DNA from 2 places in the Streptomyces sp. 11-1-2 genome. Region 1 is predicted to be linked to the other one. Evidence: riboswitches for the same ligand, from Rfam matches in the RefSeq annotation. Region 1 holds a riboswitch; the other holds the start of a gene.
What was found. A riboswitch is a leader RNA that binds a small molecule or an ion and turns the genes downstream of it on or off. The one in region 1 is predicted to bind ZMP and ZTP.
Positions count from the first base shown of each region.

Region 1 (9,746 bases):
CGGATCCGGGAGGAGCAGTGGTGGCGGCCCCTGCCCGGCCTGGAGGCCGGGCAGGGGCCCGCGGGCGGCGTCAGCCGGTCGGCAGACCGGGAGCCGGGTAGCCCGCCATCAGCTCGGACACCTCGGCCCTGATCTTGATGAGGCCGCCCTGGTCACCGCTCTTCGCGGCGGTCACCCCGCGGTCGATCCAGTCGGCCACGGCGGGCATGTGCTCGGTGGACAGACCGCGCGAGGTGAGGGAGGGGGTGCCGATCCGGATGCCGGAGGGGTCGAAGGGCTTGCGCGGGTCGTAGGGGACGGTGTTGTAGTTCACCACGATCCCGGCCTGGTCCAGGGCCTTGGCCGCGACCTTGCCCGGCACCTCCTTGGGCGTCAGGTCCATCAGGATCAGATGGTTGTCGGTGCCACCGGAGACCAGATCGAAGCCGCGGGCGAGCAGCTCCTCGGCGAGCGCCTTGGCGTTGGCGACCACGGCATGGGCGTAGTCACGGAAGGCGGGCTGGGCGGCCTCGTGCAGGGCCACCGCGATGGCGGCGGTGGTCTGGTTGTGCGGACCGCCCTGCAGCCCGGGGAAAACGGCCTTGTCGATGGCCTTGGCATGGGTCCCGCGCGCCATCAGCATCGCGCCGCGCGGACCCCGGAGCGTCTTATGAGTGGTGGTGGAGATGACATCGGCATACGGAACGGGCGAGGGGTGGGCGCCGCCCGCGATCAGACCGGCGATATGCGCGATATCGGCGACGAGCACCGCGTCCACCTCGCGGGCGATCTCCGCGAAGGCGGCGAAGTCGATCGTGCGGGGCACCGCCGTGCCACCGCAGAAGATCAGCTTGGGCCGCTCCTCGAGGGCCAGCTCGCGCACCTGGTCGAAGTCGATCGCGCCGGTGTCCTGGCGCACCCCGTACCGGACGCCGCGGAACCAGGTGCCGGTGGCGGAGACGCCCCAGCCGTGGGTGAGATGACCGCCCATGGGCAGTGACATGCCCATCACGGTGTCACCGGGCTGGGCGAAGGCCAGATAGACCGCGAGGTTGGCGGGCGAGCCGGAGTAGGGCTGCACATTGGCGTGCTCGGTGCCGAAGACGGCCTTGGCCCGGTTGATCGCCAGGGTCTCCACCTGGTCGATGATCTGCTGGCCCTCGTAGTAGCGGCGGCCGGCGTAGCCCTCGCTGTACTTGTTCTGCAGCACCGTCCCGGAGGCTTCCAGGACGGCGGCGGAGACATAGTTCTCGCTCGGAATCAGGCGCAGGGTTTCGGACTGCAGCAGCTCCTCGGAGCCGACGAGGGAGGCGAGTTCAGGGTCGGCGGCCGACAGGGCGGGATGGGAAAGGGGCAGGCTCATCGAGTCCTCCGGGGCGATCGGTGACGGTCCGGTCGTGTCCCGGGGTGCCCAGGCGGGCGGCACCTCGTGGCGCTAAGGCCGCGCATCGCTTCCTCGTGGTCGGTTCCACGCTCGGCTCGCCAGTCACGGTGCGCACCCCCACTCTAGCTAGTGAGACAAGGAGGACAAGATGGGATCGGGAGGCTCCGCGGAGCGGGCCATCGCCGCCGCCGAGGCCCATGGCGCGCACAACTACCATCCGCTGCCGGTCGTCGTCGCGTCCGCCGAAGGCGCCTGGATGACCGATGTCGAGGGCCGCCGGTATCTCGATCTGCTCGCCGGATACTCGGCGCTCAACTTCGGGCATCGCAACCGCCGGCTGATCGAGGCCGCCAAGGCGCAGCTGGACCGGGTCACCCTCACCTCCCGCGCGTTCCACCACGACCGCTTCGGCGCCTTCTGCTCCGAGCTGGCCGAGCTGTGCGGCATGGAGATGGTGCTGCCCATGAACACGGGGGCGGAGGCGATGGAGACGGCCATCAAGACCGCCCGTAAATGGGGCTACCGGATCAAGGGCGTACCGGACGGCCGGGCCAGGATCATCGCCGCCAGGGACAACTTCCACGGCCGGACGATCACCCTCATCAGCTGCTCCACCGATCCGGAGGCCCGTGCCGACCACGGTCCCTTCACCCCCGGGTTCTCGATCGTGCCGTACGGGGATCTGGCGGCGATGGAGGCGGCGCTCGACGCCGCGCCCGAGGAGACGGTCGCCGTGCTGCTGGAGCCGATCCAGGGCGAGGCCGGAGTGGTGGTGCCGCCGCCCGGCTATCTGGCCGGGGTCCGGGAGCTGACCCGGGAGCGGAATGTGCTGTTCATCGCCGATGAGATCCAGTCGGGCCTCGGACGCACCGGCACCACCTTCGCCTGTGAGCACGAGGGGGTGGTCCCCGATGTCTATGTGCTGGGCAAGGCGCTGGGCGGCGGGGTGGTACCGGTGTCGGCGGTGGTGTCCTCCGGCGAGGTGCTCGGGGTGCACCGCCCCGGGGAGCACGGCTCCACCTTCGGCGGCAGCCCGCTCGCCTGCGCGATCGCCCTGGAGGTCATCGCCATGGTGCGGACCGGGGAGTTCCAGCGGCGCTCGGCCACGCTGGGCGAGCTGCTCCACCGGGAGCTGGGGCTGCTCGTGGGAAGGGGAGTTGAGCAGGTGCGTGGCCGGGGGCTGTGGGCAGGGGTGGACATCCATCCGTCACGGGGCACCGGGCGGCAGATCTCCGAGCGGCTCATGGACCGCAGAGTGCTGGTCAAGGACACCCATGGCGCCACCATCCGCATCGCCCCGCCCCTGGTGATCAGCGAGGAGGATCTGGAGTGGGCGCTGGACCAGCTCAGGGCGGTGCTGGCCGAATGACCCGGTACGGCTCGGTGGCCCTGTCCTGCTTGGAGAATCAGTTTGGTTCAGAGGATCACATGGGGGATGAAGCGCGCGTACTCATCTGTCACCAGCCCCGCCGACTCGCGGATGCCGAGCCCCGCCGCCTCGCCCTCGACGACCCAGGTGCCGAGTACCACCCGGTTGCCGTCGAAGTCGGGCAGCGGCGCCAGTTCCTGGTAGCAGCACGGCTCATCGCGGAGGACGGGCTCCTCGCCCGGCGGGTGCACGGTGACCCCGGCGCCCTCGCGGCCGAGCAGCGGCTTGGCCACATAGCCGTTGGCGCCGGACAGTTCACGGGGGCCGTCGAGGTAGGCGGGCAGCAGGTTGGGGTGGTCCGGGAAAAGCTCCCACAACACGGCCAGCAGCGCCTTGTTGGACAGCAGCATCTTCCAGGCCGGTTCGATCCACAGCGTGGATCCGGTGCCGCCCCCGTTGTCGAGGGTGTCCAGCACCTGCGGGCCGAACCGGTCGGTGACCAGCCACTCCCAGGGATAGAGCTTGAAGCAGCTCCGGATGAAGCGGAACCGCTTGTCGACGAAGCGGCCCGACAGCCGTTCCCAGCCGATGTCCTCCATGGAGATCGCCTCGGTGCTCAGCCCGGCCTGGTCGGCCGTCTCGCGGAGGTAGGCCACCGTCATCAGGTCCTCGCCCAGCTCGTCCCCGGCCGAATGGGCGAAGTACAGGGGCGTCCCCGGCGGCAGCAGCGCGGCCTGGCTCCGCCAGGCGTCGACCAGCCGCTCATGGAGGGAGTTCCACTGGTCGGCGCCCGGGAAGCGGTCCTCCATCCAGAACCACTGGGCGCTCGCCGCCTCCACCAGCGAGGTGGGCGTGTCCGCGTTGTATTCCAGCAGCTTCGCCGGGCCCGATTCACCGTCGTAGCGCAAATCGAACCGGCCGTAGAGGCTGGGCTGTTCGGCCCGGCGGTGCCAGGACTCGGCGATCAGCCCGGCCAACCGCGGATCGTCGATGCCGAGGTCGGCGAAGCTGCCGGTCTCGACGATATGGGCGGCCGCGGCCAGCGACATCCGGTGCAGCTCCTCGACGACCTCCTCCAGCGCCTCGACCTCGGGCAGCGAGAAGGCGTAGTAGGCGCTCTCGTCCCAGTAGGGGCGCAGCGAGCCGTCCGGGTAGCGGGTCAGCGGATAGATGACCCCCTGCTCCTCCACCGTGGACTGCCAGTCGGGGCGGGGGTCGATGGTGTGGCGCTTCATCGTGGGGCGGCCCGCTCAGCCGCCGCCGGAGCCCGAGCAGCCGAAGCCGCCCCGGTCGGCCGCCTTGCTCTTGTCGAACGTGCCGTAGTCCGCCCAGCGGCCGCTGACCTCGGAGTCGTAGTACCACTCGCCGTCGGCGCTCTTCGTGCCCCGGCTCTTCTTCCCCTTGCCGCCCGTGGTGGACGAAGAGCCCTTGCAGGCGCCGGAGTCGACGACCCGGTACCCATTCACCGCGTCATAGCTGTTCCGGTCCACACAGCGCTTGTCCGGTTCCGAACCACAGGAGGTGAGCGTCGCCGCCAGCGCGCCCATACCGCCCAGGATCACCGTGCTCGACCGCAGTCGCCGCGTCGTCTTTCGTTCCATCCCCGTCTCCCCCGTTCCTCTCCCCCGAGGCCATCGTCTCTCCCGAGGGCGTGGTCTCCCCGGTCTCCCGAGGCCGCAACCGCCCACCCTAGGGGGAGCTGCCGCGCCCATGGACGCCGGGGCTCGGCCGAAGAATGTGGGTTCAGGCCGCTGAAACGCATGGCTTCAGGGCAGCACCCGGCACAGCGCCTCCAGTGCGCCCGTGAAGGCGTGGTCGGGCGCGGTGCCATAGGCGAACACCAGCGCGTCCGGCTGCCCGCCCGGCCCCGGTCCGGGCTCGCCCGGCTCCTGTTGCCGCTCCTGCCCCTGTTCGTCGCGGTAGCGGTAGCGGGACAGGCCCTCCAGCGCCAGGCCCTGCCAGGCCGCGCCCCGCACCACGGACTGCTCCGTGCCCGGCGGCAGTTGGAGCACCGCGTGCAGCCCGGCCGCGATGCCCGTGACCCGCACCCGCGGGGCGCGTTCGGCGAGCGCCGCCACCAACTGGTCGCGGCGGCGCCGGTAGCGCATCCGCATACCGCGCACATGGCGGTCGTACGCCCCGGAGTCGATGAACTCCGCGAGCGTCAACTGGTCCAGCCTGCCCGACTCCCACTCCCCCGTCCTCTTGAGCGCCAGGAGGTCGTCCATCAGATGGTCCGGCACCACCATCCACGCCAGCCGCAGCGCGGGCGCCAGGCTCTTGCTCGCGGTGCCCAGATAGACCACATGCTCGGGGTCGAGCCCCTGCAGCGCCCCGACCGGCTGACGGTCGTAGCGGAACTCCCCGTCGTAGTCGTCCTCCAGCACCAGTCCGCCCACGCGCGAGGCCCAGTCGACCACGGCGGCGCGCCGGTCGGGGTCCAGCGGAACTCCGATGGGGAATTGATGCGCCGGGGTGAGCAGAACGGTCCGCAGCCCGGCCGACCGGTCCAGCTCCGCCGTCCGCGCCCCCTGTTGATCGACCGGCAGCGGTACGGTGCGCAGCCCGGCCCCGCGCATCACATTCCAGTGGACGTCGAGCCCGTAGGACTCCACGGCCACCTCACGGTGTCCCGCCTTCTCCCGCACCCGACTGAGCAGGGCCAGCCCCTGGACGAACCCCGCGCAGACCACGATCCGTTCCGGCGCGGCCCGCACCCCGCGGGCACGCGCCAGATAGTCGGCCAGGATCCGCCGCAGCTCGGGCCGTCCGGCGGGGTGACCGTAGCCGAAGGCGTCGTTCGGCGCGGCGATCAGGGCGCGCCGGGCCGCGGAGAGCCAGGCGGTCCTGGGGAAGGCCGAGACATCGGGTTCGCCGGGCCGCAGATCGTAGGTGGGCCGGGTGGCGGCCACGGCGGCGGGCGGGAGTGTGCGCGGCGGGGCGGGCTCGGGCGGCACGACGCGTTCGGCGACCCGGGTGCCCGAGCCCTGCCGGGCGGTCAGCCAGCCCTCGGCGACCAGCTCCCCATAGGCGTCGGCGACGGTGTTCCGGGCGATGCCGAGGTCAGTGGCGAGCGAGCGGGAGGAGGGCAGCCGGGCGCCCGGGGCGAGCCGCCCGGTGCGGACGGCGTCGCGCAGGGCGCGGATGAGCGCGACTCGCACCCCGGTCCCGCCACCGGGCGGCAGATCCAGATGAAGATCCGCCCCCGGCCCGGCCGCGCTGTCCGTCCGCTGTCCGGGTTCGTCCCCCGGAGTGGCCCATGAATCCGCCATGGAAATGGACCATACCCCTGGGCCGCCCGGCCTCTAGCGTGGAGGCATGACGACCGGAACTTCTCATGCACACGGCCCACGGATGCAATTCGCCAAAGCCGCCCCCGAGGTCTACAAGGCCATGATCAGCCTGGACGCGGCCGCCCGGAAGGGCGTGGACCCGGCGCTGGCCGAGCTGGTCAAGACGCGTGCCTCGCAGCTCAACCACTGCGCCTTCTGCATCGACATGCACACCAAGGACGCCCGCGCGGCGGGCGAGTCCGAGGAGCGCCTCTACCTCCTCAACGCCTGGGAGGAGGCCGGCTCCCTCTACACCGAGAAGGAGCAGGCCGCCCTCGCCCTGACCGAGGCCGTCACCGTCCTGACCGACGGCTTCGTCCCCGACGAGGTCTACGAGCGCGCCGCCAAGCACTTCGAGGAGCAGGAGCTGGCGCAGGTGATCGCGCTGATCCTCACCATCAACGCCTGGAACCGCATCGGTGTGACCACCCGCATGACCCCCGGCGCCTATAAGCCGACCGTGTGACCATCTGCCCCCGGCGTCGTTGATGACGACGGGGGCCGTTGTCCGACGTCGGAGTCATCGCGTAACGCATGATGGTGACAGGCCCTCGCAAGGCAGTACGGCACGAAGGCAACACAGCCAGAAGGGGGACCCACCGATGGGAGGTCTCGTGATGACGGCGCCACTGCCCGACCAAGAGTTCGAAAATCTGCTCGACATCCATGCCCAGCTGGAGCTGCCGGATGGAATGCGGGCAGAACTCATCGGGGGGGAGATCGTCATCTCACCGACGCCTGCGAATTTCCACAACTGGATCTTCAGCGAACTGAACCTCCAGCTCGTCCGCGAGGTACCGACTCAATGGCGCATTACCAACACCACAACGGTCTTCCTCCCCGCGACGGAAGAGAGGTTCATTCCGGACCTGCTCATCTGTGAGTCGGAAGCGCTGAAGAGCATGGAGGAATGGCAGGTCCAGGCGGGTGACGTCCTGCTCGTCGCCGAGATCACATCGCCCTCCACACGAGCTCGCGATCTCCAGGCCAAGGTCAAGGGCTACGCCCACTCCAACGTGCCGATCTATCTGCTGATCGACCCGCACGACGACGAGGGCTCCACGACCGTGTACTCCGCACCGGACGGAAAGGGCCGCTACCGGGACGAGCACCGAGCGGCGTTCGGGGAGCCGCTGACGCTCCCCGAACCGCTCGGCCTCGAACTCGACACCGCGGGCTTCCTCAAGTAATCCGGTTACGCGGGCACGCCCTGAGCGCGATCCGGGCTCAGGGCATCCACTTCTTCCAGACGTCCGGATGCGCCTCGACCCACTTCTTCGCGGCGTCCTGGGCCGACATTCCCTGCGAGGCGATCAGCTCTGACACCTCGTTCTGGCCCTGCTTGGTCCAGTGGAACTTCTTCAGGAACGCCGACGCCTTCCCGCCCTGCTTCGCGAAGTCCGCGTTGAGGTACTTCTGCAGCGGTGTGGTCGGGTAGGCGCAGTCGACGGACTCGGGGTCCTTGGTGCCCTCGTTCGCACACTTGTCGGTGTACTTGGGCAGCTTGACCTCGACCATCGGCACCTGGTTGAACAGCCACTGCGGCTCGTACCAGTACGACAGGAACGGCTTCTTGCCCTTGGCGAACTGCTTGATCTGGGTGATCTGCGCCGCCTCCGAACCCGAGAAGACGATCTGGTAGTTCAGCTTCAGGTTCTTCACCAGCGCCTTGTCATTGGTGACATAGGACGGGGACCCGTCCAGTAGCTGGCCCTTTCCGCCGCTCTCCGCGGTCTTGAAGGTCTTGGCGTACTTGTTGAGGTTCTTCCAGTTCAGCACGTCCGGATGCTTGTCGGCGAAGTACTTCGGCACCCACCAGCCGATATGGCCGGTGACGCCGAGCCCGCCGCCCGGCACGATCAGCTTCTTGTCCTTGACGTAGCGCTGTTCCTGCTCCGGGTGGCCCCAGTCCTCCAGGATCGCGTCCACCCGGCCCTGGCTGAGCGCGTCCCACGCCGGAATCTCGTCCACCTGGACGGTGTCGACGCGGTAGCCCAGCTCATGCTCCAGCAGATACTGGGCGACCGCGACATTGGCCTGGGCACCGACCCACGACTGGACCGAGAGCGTGACGCTCTTCGCCCCGCCCACATTGGCGTACGGCGAGGACTGCTTGGTCATGTCCGCCGCGCCGCAGCCGGTCGCGGTGAACACGGCCGCGATCCCGGCGACGGCCATCAGCAGTTGAATGCGGGTGCGAGCCATCTCAAGCCCCCTTCCTGTCGCGGCGCGAGGTCGGCTGGGTCACGCGGTCGAGCATCAGCCCCAGGCAGACGATCGCCGTGCCCGCCACCAGACCGGTCGCCAGATCGCCCTGCGCCAGGCCGAACAGCACGTCGTAGCCGAGCGCGCCCGAGCCGACCAGACCGCCGATGACGACCACGGCCAGCACCAGCACCACGCCCTGGTTGACGGCGAGCAGCAGCGCCGGGCGGGCCAGCGGGAGCTGGACCTGGCGCAACTGCTGTCCCTGGGTGGCGCCGAGCGAACGCGCGGACTCCAGCGCGGCCGGGTCGACGTTCCGGATCCCCTGGGTGGTGATGCGGATGACGGCGGGCAGCGCGTAGACGATGGCCGCTGCCGCCGCGGGGGCGCGGCCGACGCCGAACAGCGCGACCACGGGGATCAGGTACACGAATTGCGGCATGGTCTGGAACATGTCCAGCACCGGTCGCATCATCCGTTCCAGCCGGGTGCTGCGCGCGGCCCAGATGCCGATCGCGAAACCGAGGACCAGCGTGACGAAGACGGCCGCCAGCACCTGGGAGAGGGTGTCCATGGACGGCTCCCACACTCCGAGCACACCGATCGCGGCCATGGCGGCGGTGGCGGTCAGCGCGGTGGCCCAGGTGCCGATCAGCCAGGCCAGCGCCGCGACGATCAGCAGCACCGCGTACCACGGGAGGCCCTGCAGCCCCTCGCGCAGCGGGTCGAGGATCCACTTGACGTAGTGCGCGGCCCAGTCGGCGGTGCCGCCGACGACCGGTACTCCGGTGTAGAGGTGGTCGACCATCCACTCCTTGAACTGGTTGACGGGCTCCTCGATGGCGACGGTCCAGCCCGTCGGCCAGGTCTGGGAGCCGGTCAGCCGTCCCACGACGGTGATGACAGCGGTGACCACCGCGACCCCCGCCCACGCGGGCCAGCCGCGCAGCAGCCGGGGCCCGCCCTCGGCCGGGGGCTCGCCGAGCCGCTCGCCCGCCGATCCGATGGTGCGGTCCATCACGACGGCGAGGAGCACGATCGGGAGGCCGGCGGCGAGCGCCTTGCCGACGTCCACGCTGGACAGCGCCTGGTAGACGCGGTCACCGAGACCGCCGCCGCCGATCACGGAGGCGATGACGGCCATGGACAGCGCCATCATGATCGTCTGGTTGATGCCCAGCAGCAGCTCCTTGCGGGCCAGCGGCAGCCGGGCGGACAGCAGCCGCTGCCGCCAGGTCGCGCCGAGCGAGGTCACCGCTTCCAGCACCCCGGCGTCCGCGCCGCGCAGGCCGAGGGCGGTGAGCCGGGCCATGGGCGGAGCCGCGTAGATCACGGTGGCCAGCACCGCGCCGGGCACGCCGTTGCCGAAGATCATCACGACGGGGAGCAGATACGCGAACGCGGGCAGCACCTGCATGGTGTCGAGCACCGGCCGTAGCACCCGGAACGCCCATTCCGAGAGGCCGCCGGCCAGGCC
Region 1 covers NZ_CP022545.1:5,148,614-5,158,359, forward strand. Annotated here, with positions in the region: gene glyA (serine hydroxymethyltransferase) at 71-1,342, opposite strand; ZMP/ZTP riboswitch at 1,382-1,479, opposite strand; gene rocD (ornithine--oxo-acid transaminase) at 1,512-2,732, shown strand; gene CGL27_RS21530 (glutathionylspermidine synthase family protein) at 2,780-3,967, opposite strand; gene CGL27_RS21535 (hypothetical protein) at 3,983-4,333, opposite strand; gene CGL27_RS21540 (PLP-dependent aminotransferase family protein) at 4,499-6,004, opposite strand; gene CGL27_RS21545 (carboxymuconolactone decarboxylase family protein) at 6,087-6,530, shown strand; gene CGL27_RS21550 (Uma2 family endonuclease) at 6,682-7,254, shown strand; gene CGL27_RS21555 (ABC transporter substrate-binding protein) at 7,292-8,269, opposite strand; gene CGL27_RS21560 (ABC transporter permease subunit) at 8,271-9,746, opposite strand, start outside.

Region 2 (9,746 bases), 4.5 Mb from region 1:
GGTCACGACCTCGTCGGCCGAGCGTGGTGACCGCCTGCGCAAGCTGGGCGCGACCCATGTGCTGGACCGCTCCGGCGAGGGAGCCGAGGACGCTCCCGAGGGCTACGACGTCATCATCGACATCGTCGCCGGTGCGGATATGCCGTCCTTCTTCGCCAAGCTCAACCCGAACGGTCGCATGGTGGCCGTTGGCATGGTCGGGGGCCAGCCGCCGGCGGACTTCGGCATGACGATGATGGCGGCGTTCAAGAAGTCGATGTCCTTCGCCACCTTCAGCGCCGACACCGTGGCCGAAGCCGATCGACGTGCGGTGCGGACCGAGCAGTTCGCTGCCGCGAGCCGCGGCGAGCTGCCCATGGTGGTGCACGAGGTGCTGCCGCTCGAGGAAGCCGTGCTGGCACACCAGAAAATGGACGCCGGCGAGGTGTTCGGCAGGATCGTGCTGACACCGTGATCGTGGCGGCCGTGGGGCCGTGACAGGGTACGTACCCCGGGGAAGCTCCCCGGCTCGGTGCAGGGAGGGCGCGTGGATTCCGTGAGCGGGCAGGGCGACGGCGGCACGTGGCCCACGGGGCTGGATGAGGCGATACGCGCCACCGCGGCCGACATCGCCACAACGCTGCGCGGCGCACCCGACACCGGGGCTCCGGTGCCCGGGTCACGGTGGACGGTCGGGGAGGCGGCGGCGCATCTGGCGCAGGCCAACGAGCTGATGGCGCACCTCGCGGACGGGAAGACACGCAGCTACGGGGACGGCACGCCGCACGGGCTGGCCGAGGCCAACCAGCTCGCGCTCGCCGCGTTCGCCGAGCGCCGGGCCGAGCCGCTGGCCGCCATGATCGTGGAGCAGGCCGACGCCTTCCTCCGGTCGGCGGCCCGGCCCGCGTCACACGGCGAACTGGTCACACCGATGGGCCCGATGAGCCCGGACGTACTGGGGTCGTATCTGCTGACCCATATGCTCGGCCACGGCTATGACCTCGCCCGTGCGCTGGGCCGCCCGCATATGCTCAACCGGGCCCGGGTCGAGCTGACCCTGCCGTTCCTGATCACGGCCATGCCACGGGTGGTCGACACCACGGCCACCGCCGGGCTCACCGCCCGCTTCACCATCCGCCTCAGGGGTGGCGCCCGCTTCGGCGCCACCTTCACCGACGGGGCTGTCACCGTCACCCCGCACCCGCCGAGCCGCCCGGACTGCACCATCCTCACCGAGCCCGTCGCCTTCCTTCTGATGGCGCTGGGCCGCCTCGGTCCGTGGGGCGCCGCCGCCAGGGGCCACGTCCTCGCCTGGGGCCGTAAGCCCTGGCTCGCCCCACGGTTCCCCACGCTCTTCGCCGCGCCCTGATCCGGCCAGGGAGTGGACCGGATCAGAGCGGACCGGATCAGAGCGGACTGGATCGGAGCGGTTCGGGTGGCCTGCCGCGGATGCCCCGTGGCTCAGGTGGCGCAGGCCGGATGGCCCCAGCCGTCGGCGTTCTTCATGATCGTCTCACCCTTGGCGTAGGGCGTGCCGCAGCGGCACCGGCCGGGGAACTTCGCCTTGATGGACGCCTTGGAGCGGGTGCCTGTCCCCCGCTGTGCCGCCGTCGTGCGCGGTCGCGCCGTGCCACCGCGGCCCGCTGAGCGTGTCGCCGTCTGGGCCTCGGGCGGTGGCAGGGCGGACCCGAGCGAGGTGCCCGCGGGCTCCTGGGTGCGGGCGGTGTGGCTGGCCGCCTGGTCGGCTGCCGCGTTGAACGGGTCCCCGTCGACCTGGTGCGCCGGAACATAGACGAATTCCACCTTGCGGCCACCCAGAAGCTCGTCGATACGCATCACGAGCTCGCGGTTGGCCACCGGGGATCCCGAGGCGGTCTTCCACCCCTTCTTCCGCCACCCGGGCAGCCATGTGGTGACCGCCTTCATCGCGTACTGCGAGTCCATGCGCACCTCCAGCGGCACGGCCGCGTCGGTGAACTCCAACAGCCTCTGCAGTGCGGTGAGTTCGGCCACGTTGTTGGTCGCGGTGCCAAGCGGCCCGGCCTCCCAGCGCTCCAGCGCACCGTCGGTGCCCGCGATAACCCATGCCCAGGCCGCGGGCCCGGGGTTTCCCTTCGATGCCCCGTCACACGCGGCGATGATCTGTTCAGCCATACGTCGATACTGCCAGCACTCCGCATCCGGCACGGCGGAGACCTGGTCATCGGCGGTCTGCCGTCCGTGCCGATGGCGGGCCAAGCCGCCCACTCCCACTCCTCACGCGAGTCCTCGGACGAGCCGCGGTCGACGGCGGCCGGCCCTTCCCTTGACCACGGGGCGTTCATCAGATCCGCGCCGAACGGGCACACTATGTACACGTGTTCGGGCTTCGCGCATGGGAATCTCCCAGAGCTTGTGCCTTGAACATCCGTACTCGCGGCGCCGGTTGGCGGTCCGGGTACATCTAAGAGAGGACACCCCCCACATCATGTCCACTCATCGCCCGCGCCGATCACGGCGCCTCCCTCTGCTGGCCGTAGTGGCCGTGGCCGGTATCGCCGCCCCTTCGGTCGCCGCCGCCGACACACCGGCCGCGACCGACACCAACCGGCCCACGGCCGTGCAGGCGCTGGACGACTACTACCAGGACGCGATGGGCAAGAACGGCCCGGAGCTGAAGGCCGCGCTGCACACGATCATCAGCGACCAGACCAAGGTGTCCTACGACGAGGTCTGGGACGCGCTGCAGTCCACGGACGAGGACCCGGACAACCCGTCGAACGTCATACTCCTCTACAGCGGCCGCTCCCAGGCCAAGGACGCGAACGGCGGCAACCCAGACGACTGGAACCGCGAGCACGTCTGGGCGAAGTCGCACGGCGACTTCGGCACGGCCACCGGGCCCGGCACCGACCTGCACCACCTGCGCCCCGAAAACGTCACGGTGAACAGCATCCGCGGCAACAAGGACTTCGACAACGGCGGCCAGGACGTGCCCGACGCCCCCGGCAACCGCACCGACGACGACTCCTTCGAACCCCGTGACCAGGTCAAGGGCGATGTCGCCCGGATGATCCTCTACATGGCCGTCCGCTACGACGGAGACGACGGCTTCGCCGACCTCGAGCCCAACGACAACGTCGACAACGGCTCCGCGCCCCATATCGGCCGCCTGTCCGTACTGAAGGAGTGGAGCGCCGAGGACCCGCCCGACGCCTTCGAGAAGAACCGCAACCAGGTCATCTACGACAGCTTCCAGCACAACCGGAACCCGTTCATCGACCACCCCGAATGGGTCGACTCCATCTGGAAGTAACCCGCGGCTCCGCCGACGCCCCCGCCCCGGCGCATGTGCCGGGGCGGGGGCGTCGGCCGTGGCTCTCGTGGTAGGCAGTCCCCGTGCGTATTCTCTTGCCGCTGCCCGACCGGGACTTCGACGTCACCGAGGTGGCCGTGCCCTGGAAGCTCCTGACCGACCTCGGCCATGAGGTGGTGATCGCCACCGAACATGGCGACGGCCCGCCGGCCGCCGATCCGCTGCTGATCACCGGAGTGCTCTTCGGGCAACTCGGCGCGGAGCCCGAGCCCAAGGAGTTCTACCAGCAGCTCACCGAGGCGACCGCCTTCCGCCGCCCCCTCGCATGGGCGGACCTCAAGCCCGAGGTGTACGACGGGCTGATCCTGCCCGGCGGCCACGCCCCGGGGATGCGCCAGTACCTCGGCTCCGATGTCCTGCGCGAGAAGATCGCGGAATTCTGGCGGCTGGACCGCCCGGTCGGCGCCATCTGCCACGGCGTCCTCACCCTGGCCCGCACCAGCGACCCGGCCACCGGCCGCAGCCTCCTCGCCGACCGGCGCACCACCTGCCTGCCCGCGTACATGGAGCGGACCGCCTACTACCTCACGGCCTGGCGCCGCGGCCGCTACTACCGCACCTATCCGGCCTACGTCCAGGACGAGGTCGTCGCCGCCCTGAACGACCCCGCCCAGTTCGAACGCGGACCCGTCGAGCTACGGCGCCGCGGCACGGCCACCGACGACACCCCCGCCTTCGTCGTCCAGGACAGCCGATACCTTTCCGCCCGCTGGCCCGGCGACGCCTACCTCTTCGCGCGGCGCTTCGCCGAGATGCTCACCTGAACGACCGGAGAGCAGGAAGTTGGTCAGGCCGCGCGTGCCGATTCACACGTCGGCCGGGGTGGCCACCCCGGCCACCCTGGCCGTCCACCCGGGCTCAGACTCAACAGCCCTTAGTCATCAACACACTTGGGGTACTTCGAGCCCCGGTTGCAGTCGTGGTAGTCGTACTTGCTGACCCGGAACTTCTTCTCATCGCCGCCCTTGGCCGGATCGACGACCAAGTAGAACTTCTTCCCGTCCTTGACCTTGTCCGAGACTGTCCCATCAGGACCCCGGTCAAAGTCCTGCGCGCACCCGGCGAGTGTGAGTGCTGAACATGCCAGGAGGGCAAGGGCAAGGCGACGCATGTCGTGCTCCGATCAACGTGAGGATTGCGAGATAGTCTAGGGGCCTCCGGATCATGCGCAGGCCAAGGGTGTCATTCACTCGTACTCATGGAAACGCTCGGTGTGCGGCGGCGAGGGAAACGGCAGAAAAACACGCAACAAAGGTCGTCCGGAATGCCATACAGTGACGTCCGGGCCGTGACTGGCGCCGAGGTGGAGCACCACCGGGGAGCGGTCTGACGATCGGGTCGATGCCGTGCGCCTGGGCGAGTGGTCGGTAACGCCTGGGAGGCGACCTTGTCCTCGACACAGACGGCCCAGCTCATGGACGGCGCCGGCCTTGCCCGGCGCATCGTGGCTGAAGCGGCGGGCCAGGCTTCGGAGATCGCGCGGCGTACGGGAATCACCCCTTGTCTGGCAACGGTGTTGGTGGGTGAGGATCCGGCCTCGGCCACGTATGTCCGTATGAAGCGCGCCCGTTGCGCGAAGGCGGGGCGTCACCATGAGCTGCTTCGGGGCCATGAGTCTCGGGCTGCCGGGTTTCGTCTCGTGCACTCCTGGCGGGATCATGCGCCTCCTGGACGAGTACCGCGTCGAGCTCGCGGGCCGACGCGCTGTCGTGGTGGGCCGTAGCCCGATCCTGGGCCAGCCCGTGGGGATGCTCTTGCTGGGCCGGGACGCGACGGTGACGTATTGCCACTCCAGGACCGCCGATCCGCATGCGGTGCACCGAGAAGCGGATGTGGTCGTGGCGGCGGTGGGCCGGCCCCGGCTCATCCATGGCGAGGACATCAAGCCGGGTGCTGTGGTGATCGACGCGGATACAACCCCGGCAATATTGGCGACGTCGACTTCGTTTCCGCAGGTGAGCGTGTACGGCTGATCACCCCGGTGCCGGGCGGGGTGGGGCCCATGACCATCGCCGTCCTGCTGGCGCAGACCGTGGACGCTGCCCGGCAGCAGACGGTCCTGGCCGACACACGCGCCGCACGGGTGTAGCCCCGGCGGGGCGCCCTTTCGGGCGCGCCACCGGTGGCCGACTCCCCCCGTGGCTAGGGACGGATATAGGGCCGGGTGATGATCTCCATGTTGTGGCCATCGGGATCGTCGAAGTACGCGCCACGGCCGCCGAAGAGACGGTTGATCCGGCCGGGGTCGGTGTGGCCGGGGTCGGCGTAGTAGGTGACGCCGACCGCTTCCAGGCGGGCGATCATGGCGTCGAACTGCTCGTCGGGCACGAGGAACGCGTAGTGCTGCGGCTGTATGGGCTCGTCGCGCTTCTCGTAGTAGTCGAGCGTTACGCCGTTGCCGAGGTCGATGGGCAGAAACGGGCCGAACGGGGCGCCGACCTCCACCCCCAGAATCGCGGCGATGAACTCGGCGGACAGCTGCCGGTCGTAGGCGTAGACGGCGGTGTGATTCAACTGGACGACGGTGGCCTGGGGCTCGGAGCCGTGTTGGGGCTGCGTTGGGTGGGGCATCTGTGGTGTGTCTCCGTATCGTGGAATCCGCTGGAACAGGCGCCACGTACGGGCGCCGGGGGGAATGACACGGAGGAAAGGGCGGGCCTCTGGCCCGCCTCGGGCTCACGCCGAGGCCGGGCGCCTCACTCGTGCGTGGCCCATGGCCGACCCGGCAGTCACCTTGCCGACTCTAGCAGCGCCCGCCCGTCCTGCCCCAGGGGCAGTTGGCGGTGGCGCAGGGCCGTGACACGGGGCGCGGGCACTCGTTGAGCCGAGCGTATGTCCGAACGCCACGCTGTCCGCCCCCGCATGCCACCCCGCCCGCATCGCTCGCCCCCGGCCGCGTCGCCCCTCGTGTCGACGGTCCGCTAGCCTCCGATTTCGATTCCGTGGACCACACGGGACTCGGGGACTCGGGGGATGAGCGAGGAATGGCCCATGGGTGATGAGCAGCGGGTACGGCAGGACGGGGAGCGGTGGGCGGCCGTGGAGGAGCGCGTCCGGCGGGGTTGGGGGCTCCAACTGCCGGAGTCCTTCCTGCGGTTCTTTGTCTTCCTCCAGGGGCTTGGCGTGGCCGAGCGGCGGGTGCTCGCGGACATGGACGTGGCGCCGGTCGGTATCTCCGATCTGTTCGACGACCCCGGGCTGTCAGCCCGGCCGGGGATCGACGCGCGGGCGCACGGACGCTATTACCGCGATCCGCCGGAGTTCCTGACCTTTCTGCACGGCGGGTCGGACGGGCTGCACTACGGACTGTGGTCCGACGACGGATCGACCTGCGACACGGTCGCCTCCTACTACACCCATGACGGCGGCGACATCGATACCAGCGCGCAGACGCCGCTGGAGGCGATACGTGTGCTGATCGAACGCCACTGGCGCGACCTCGCCGACGACGACGGGGACGCGGACCAAATGGCCGCTCGGCGGCACGGGCTGGAGCTGTTGCGCGAGGCGCTCACCAGGCTGGAGACCGGCGACCGCGATGAGACCGGCGCCTTGTATGTGCGCGCCTACGACGCCGTGGCCGCGCCCGCCGACCCCGCGCGGGTCGCCACCGTGGATGGTGCCGGTGCGCTCGTGACCGGTGAGACCTCACCGGAGCGGCCGGTGCACCGCGGGCCCGGTGCCCACCGGTTCGCCCAGACCCTGTATCCCCTGCTCGACGACCCCGCGGGCGTAGCCAGGCTCGCGGAGGACGCCCGGCGGCGCCTCGCGCACGGGGATCCGGCACAAGCGCTGGCGCTGGGCCGTGATCTGCACTGGGCGTCGGCCGGTGACCCCGCCAGGGAGGCGCTGGCGAATGAGCTGCTCGTCGGCGCCTACCAGGCGCTGGGCCGATCTTCCCTCGCCGGGATCGCCCAAGCCCATCACGACCACCGCGACCGGCCCAACGTCATCGTCCTCGGCCCTCGCTAGCACCGGCCCACGCAGGCCTCTCCCCCGCGTCCACGGGGCCGGGAGCGCCATGTCCGATTTCCGCCAGCGCGCTTCCCCTGCCAGGGCGCACAGTGGAGGTGTGATGAGCGACGACAGCAGGTACGAGGCGGTGTGCAGCCGCGACGCACGGTTCGACGGCGAGTTCTTCTTCGGTGTCGCCACGACGGGGATCTACTGTCGGCCGAGCTGCCCCGCGACCACGCCCCGGCGCAAGAACGTCCGGTTCTTCCCGACCTCGGCCGCCGCGCAGGGCGCGGGGTTCCGGGCCTGCCGCCGCTGCCGGCCGGACGCCGTGCCCGGCTCCGCCGACTGGAACGCGCGGGCGGACGCCGTCGGCCGCGCCATGCGGATGATCGGGGACGGAGTGGTGGACCGGGAGGGAGTGGCCGGGCTCGCCGCGCGGCTCGGCTACAGCGCCCGGCAGGTGCAGCGGCAACTGACCGCCGAGCTCGGCGCCGGGCCGGTCGCGCTCGCCCGCGCGCAGCGCGCCCACACCGCGCGGATCCTGCTGCAGACCACCGCCCTGCGGGCCTCGGAGATCGCGTTCGCGGCCGGGTTCTCCAGCGTCCGGCAGTTCAATGACACGCTCCGCGAGATATACGCCGCCACCCCCACCGAGCTGCGTGCCGCCCGGCCCGCGAAGTCCTCCCTGTCCGGGCCCGCGGTGGCCACCGGCGGGGTGCTGGGGACGAACGGCGGGACGGCCGGGGTGCCGCTGCGGCTCGCCTACCGCGGCCCGTACGACACCACGCAGGTCTTCGACTATCTCGCCCGGCGCGCCCTCACCGGCCTGGAGGAGATGGTGGGCACCCCAGGCGTCCGGACCTACCGCCGCACCCTGCGGCTGCCGCACGCCTGCGCCATCGTCGAGATCGACGAACGGCCCGGTGACGGCTGGCTGGAGTGCCGGCTGCGCCTGACCGAGCTGCGCGATCTGACCACCGCCATCCAGCGGATTCGGCGCCTGTTCGACCTGGACGCCGATCCGTACGCGGTCGCCGAGCGCCTCGGCGCCAACGCCGCGCTCGCGCCCCTGGTGGGCGCACGGCCGGGACTGCGTTCCCCGGGCACCGCCGACCCCCATGAACTCGCCGTGCGCGCCGTGCTCGGCCAGCAGGTCTCGGTGGCCGCCGGGCGCGTGCTGGGCGATGCGCTGGTCGCCGCGTACGGGAAACCGCTGGCGCGGCCCGACGGCGGGCTCACGCATCTCTTCCCGCGCGCGGAGGACCTGGCCGAGGCACCGCTCGCGGAGCTCGGCATGCCGGAGAGCCGACGCGCCACGCTGCGCACGCTCGCCACCGCGCTCGCGGACGGCACGGTGCGGCTGGACGCCGGCGCCGACCGCGACCGGACCGAGAAGGAACTCCTGGGGCTGCGTGGCATCGGTCCCTGGACGGCCGGCTACGTCCGGATGCGGGCACTGAGCGACCCCGATGTGCTGTTGGAGTCGGATGTCGCCGTACTGGCCGGGGCCCGCGGCGCCGGGGCGCATCTGGAGGACTCCGAGGGCTGGCGGCCCTGGCGCTCGTACGCCATGCACCACCTGTGGAACGCCCCGCGGGCCCGGCGCGAGTGAGCGCCCCCCGAGCGGAACCGCGCCCACCAAGTCGTCGGTGCGTCGGTGTGGGTGGTGGTGGCGGCGGTGACGCGTGCGCGGGGCAGGACGGGGGCACCGCAGCGCGCCGCGCCATCCGCCGCCCCGGTGCGGGGCCTCAGCCCACCGCCAGGTCGCGGACCCTGCGCAGCCCGGCGGTGACATCGGCGAGGGTCGCGCAGTCTCCCACCGCCGCCCCCGCGGGCAGGACGAGGTCCGTCGGGGGACGGCGGGCGGCGACGGCGTCGGCCAGGTCGGACAGCGCGGCCCGCAGCCGGGCCGCGAGGGCGGGCTCGGGCTGCGGGGCGCCCTGATCGAGCCGTACGCCGCAGGCCGTGGCCGCGTCCACGATCTCCTCCAGTGCGAAGACCACCGGCGCCCATGCCGCCAGGTCCCGGCCGAACGGCGGGTGTTCGGCGCTTGCCACCTCCACCGCGCGGCGGGCGTCGGCGAGGGCGCGGTATGCCTCGCGGCGCAGCCGCAGCCGGGTGGCATACGGCGCTTCGGCGGTCAGCACCCGGTCCAGGTGGTCGCGGGTGGCGCGGACGGCGAGCGACAGCCGCACCGACACCTGGGCGCGCGGGCCGCCGAGCCCGGGCAGCGCCCCGGCGGCCAGCACCACACCGCAGGCCAGCAGCGTGTCGGTGAGCCGGGTGAACCCGGGGTCGGTGTCGCCGCCTAGGTAGACGAGGGACAGCAGCAGCGGTGTGAGCACGGCGGTCTGCAGGGCGAAGTGGCGTACGGAGACGGGGATCAGCGCGGAGCAGACCGCCGCGACGACGACCGGCCAGATGGCGGGGGCGCCCGCATCGAGGGTGGCGCCCG
Region 2 covers NZ_CP022545.1:698,488-708,233, forward strand. Annotated here, with positions in the region: gene CGL27_RS03300 (zinc-dependent alcohol dehydrogenase family protein) at 1-454, shown strand, start outside; gene CGL27_RS03305 (maleylpyruvate isomerase family mycothiol-dependent enzyme) at 527-1,348, shown strand; gene CGL27_RS03310 (ribonuclease H) at 1,441-2,133, opposite strand; gene CGL27_RS03315 (endonuclease) at 2,447-3,274, shown strand; gene CGL27_RS03320 (type 1 glutamine amidotransferase domain-containing protein) at 3,358-4,098, shown strand; ZMP/ZTP riboswitch at 4,613-4,699, shown strand; partial or broken gene CGL27_RS03330 (bifunctional 5,10-methylenetetrahydrofolate dehydrogenase/5,10-methenyltetrahydrofolate cyclohydrolase) at 4,749-5,423, shown strand; gene CGL27_RS03335 (VOC family protein) at 5,477-5,905, opposite strand; gene CGL27_RS03340 (ADP-ribosylation family protein) at 6,326-7,306, shown strand; gene CGL27_RS03345 (DNA-3-methyladenine glycosylase 2 family protein) at 7,410-8,903, shown strand; gene CGL27_RS03350 (FUSC family protein) at 9,040-9,746, opposite strand, start outside.
Region 2: another riboswitch for ZMP and ZTP. It lies ahead of CGL27_RS03330 (bifunctional 5,10-methylenetetrahydrofolate dehydrogenase/5,10-methenyltetrahydrofolate cyclohydrolase); the one in region 1 lies ahead of glyA (serine hydroxymethyltransferase).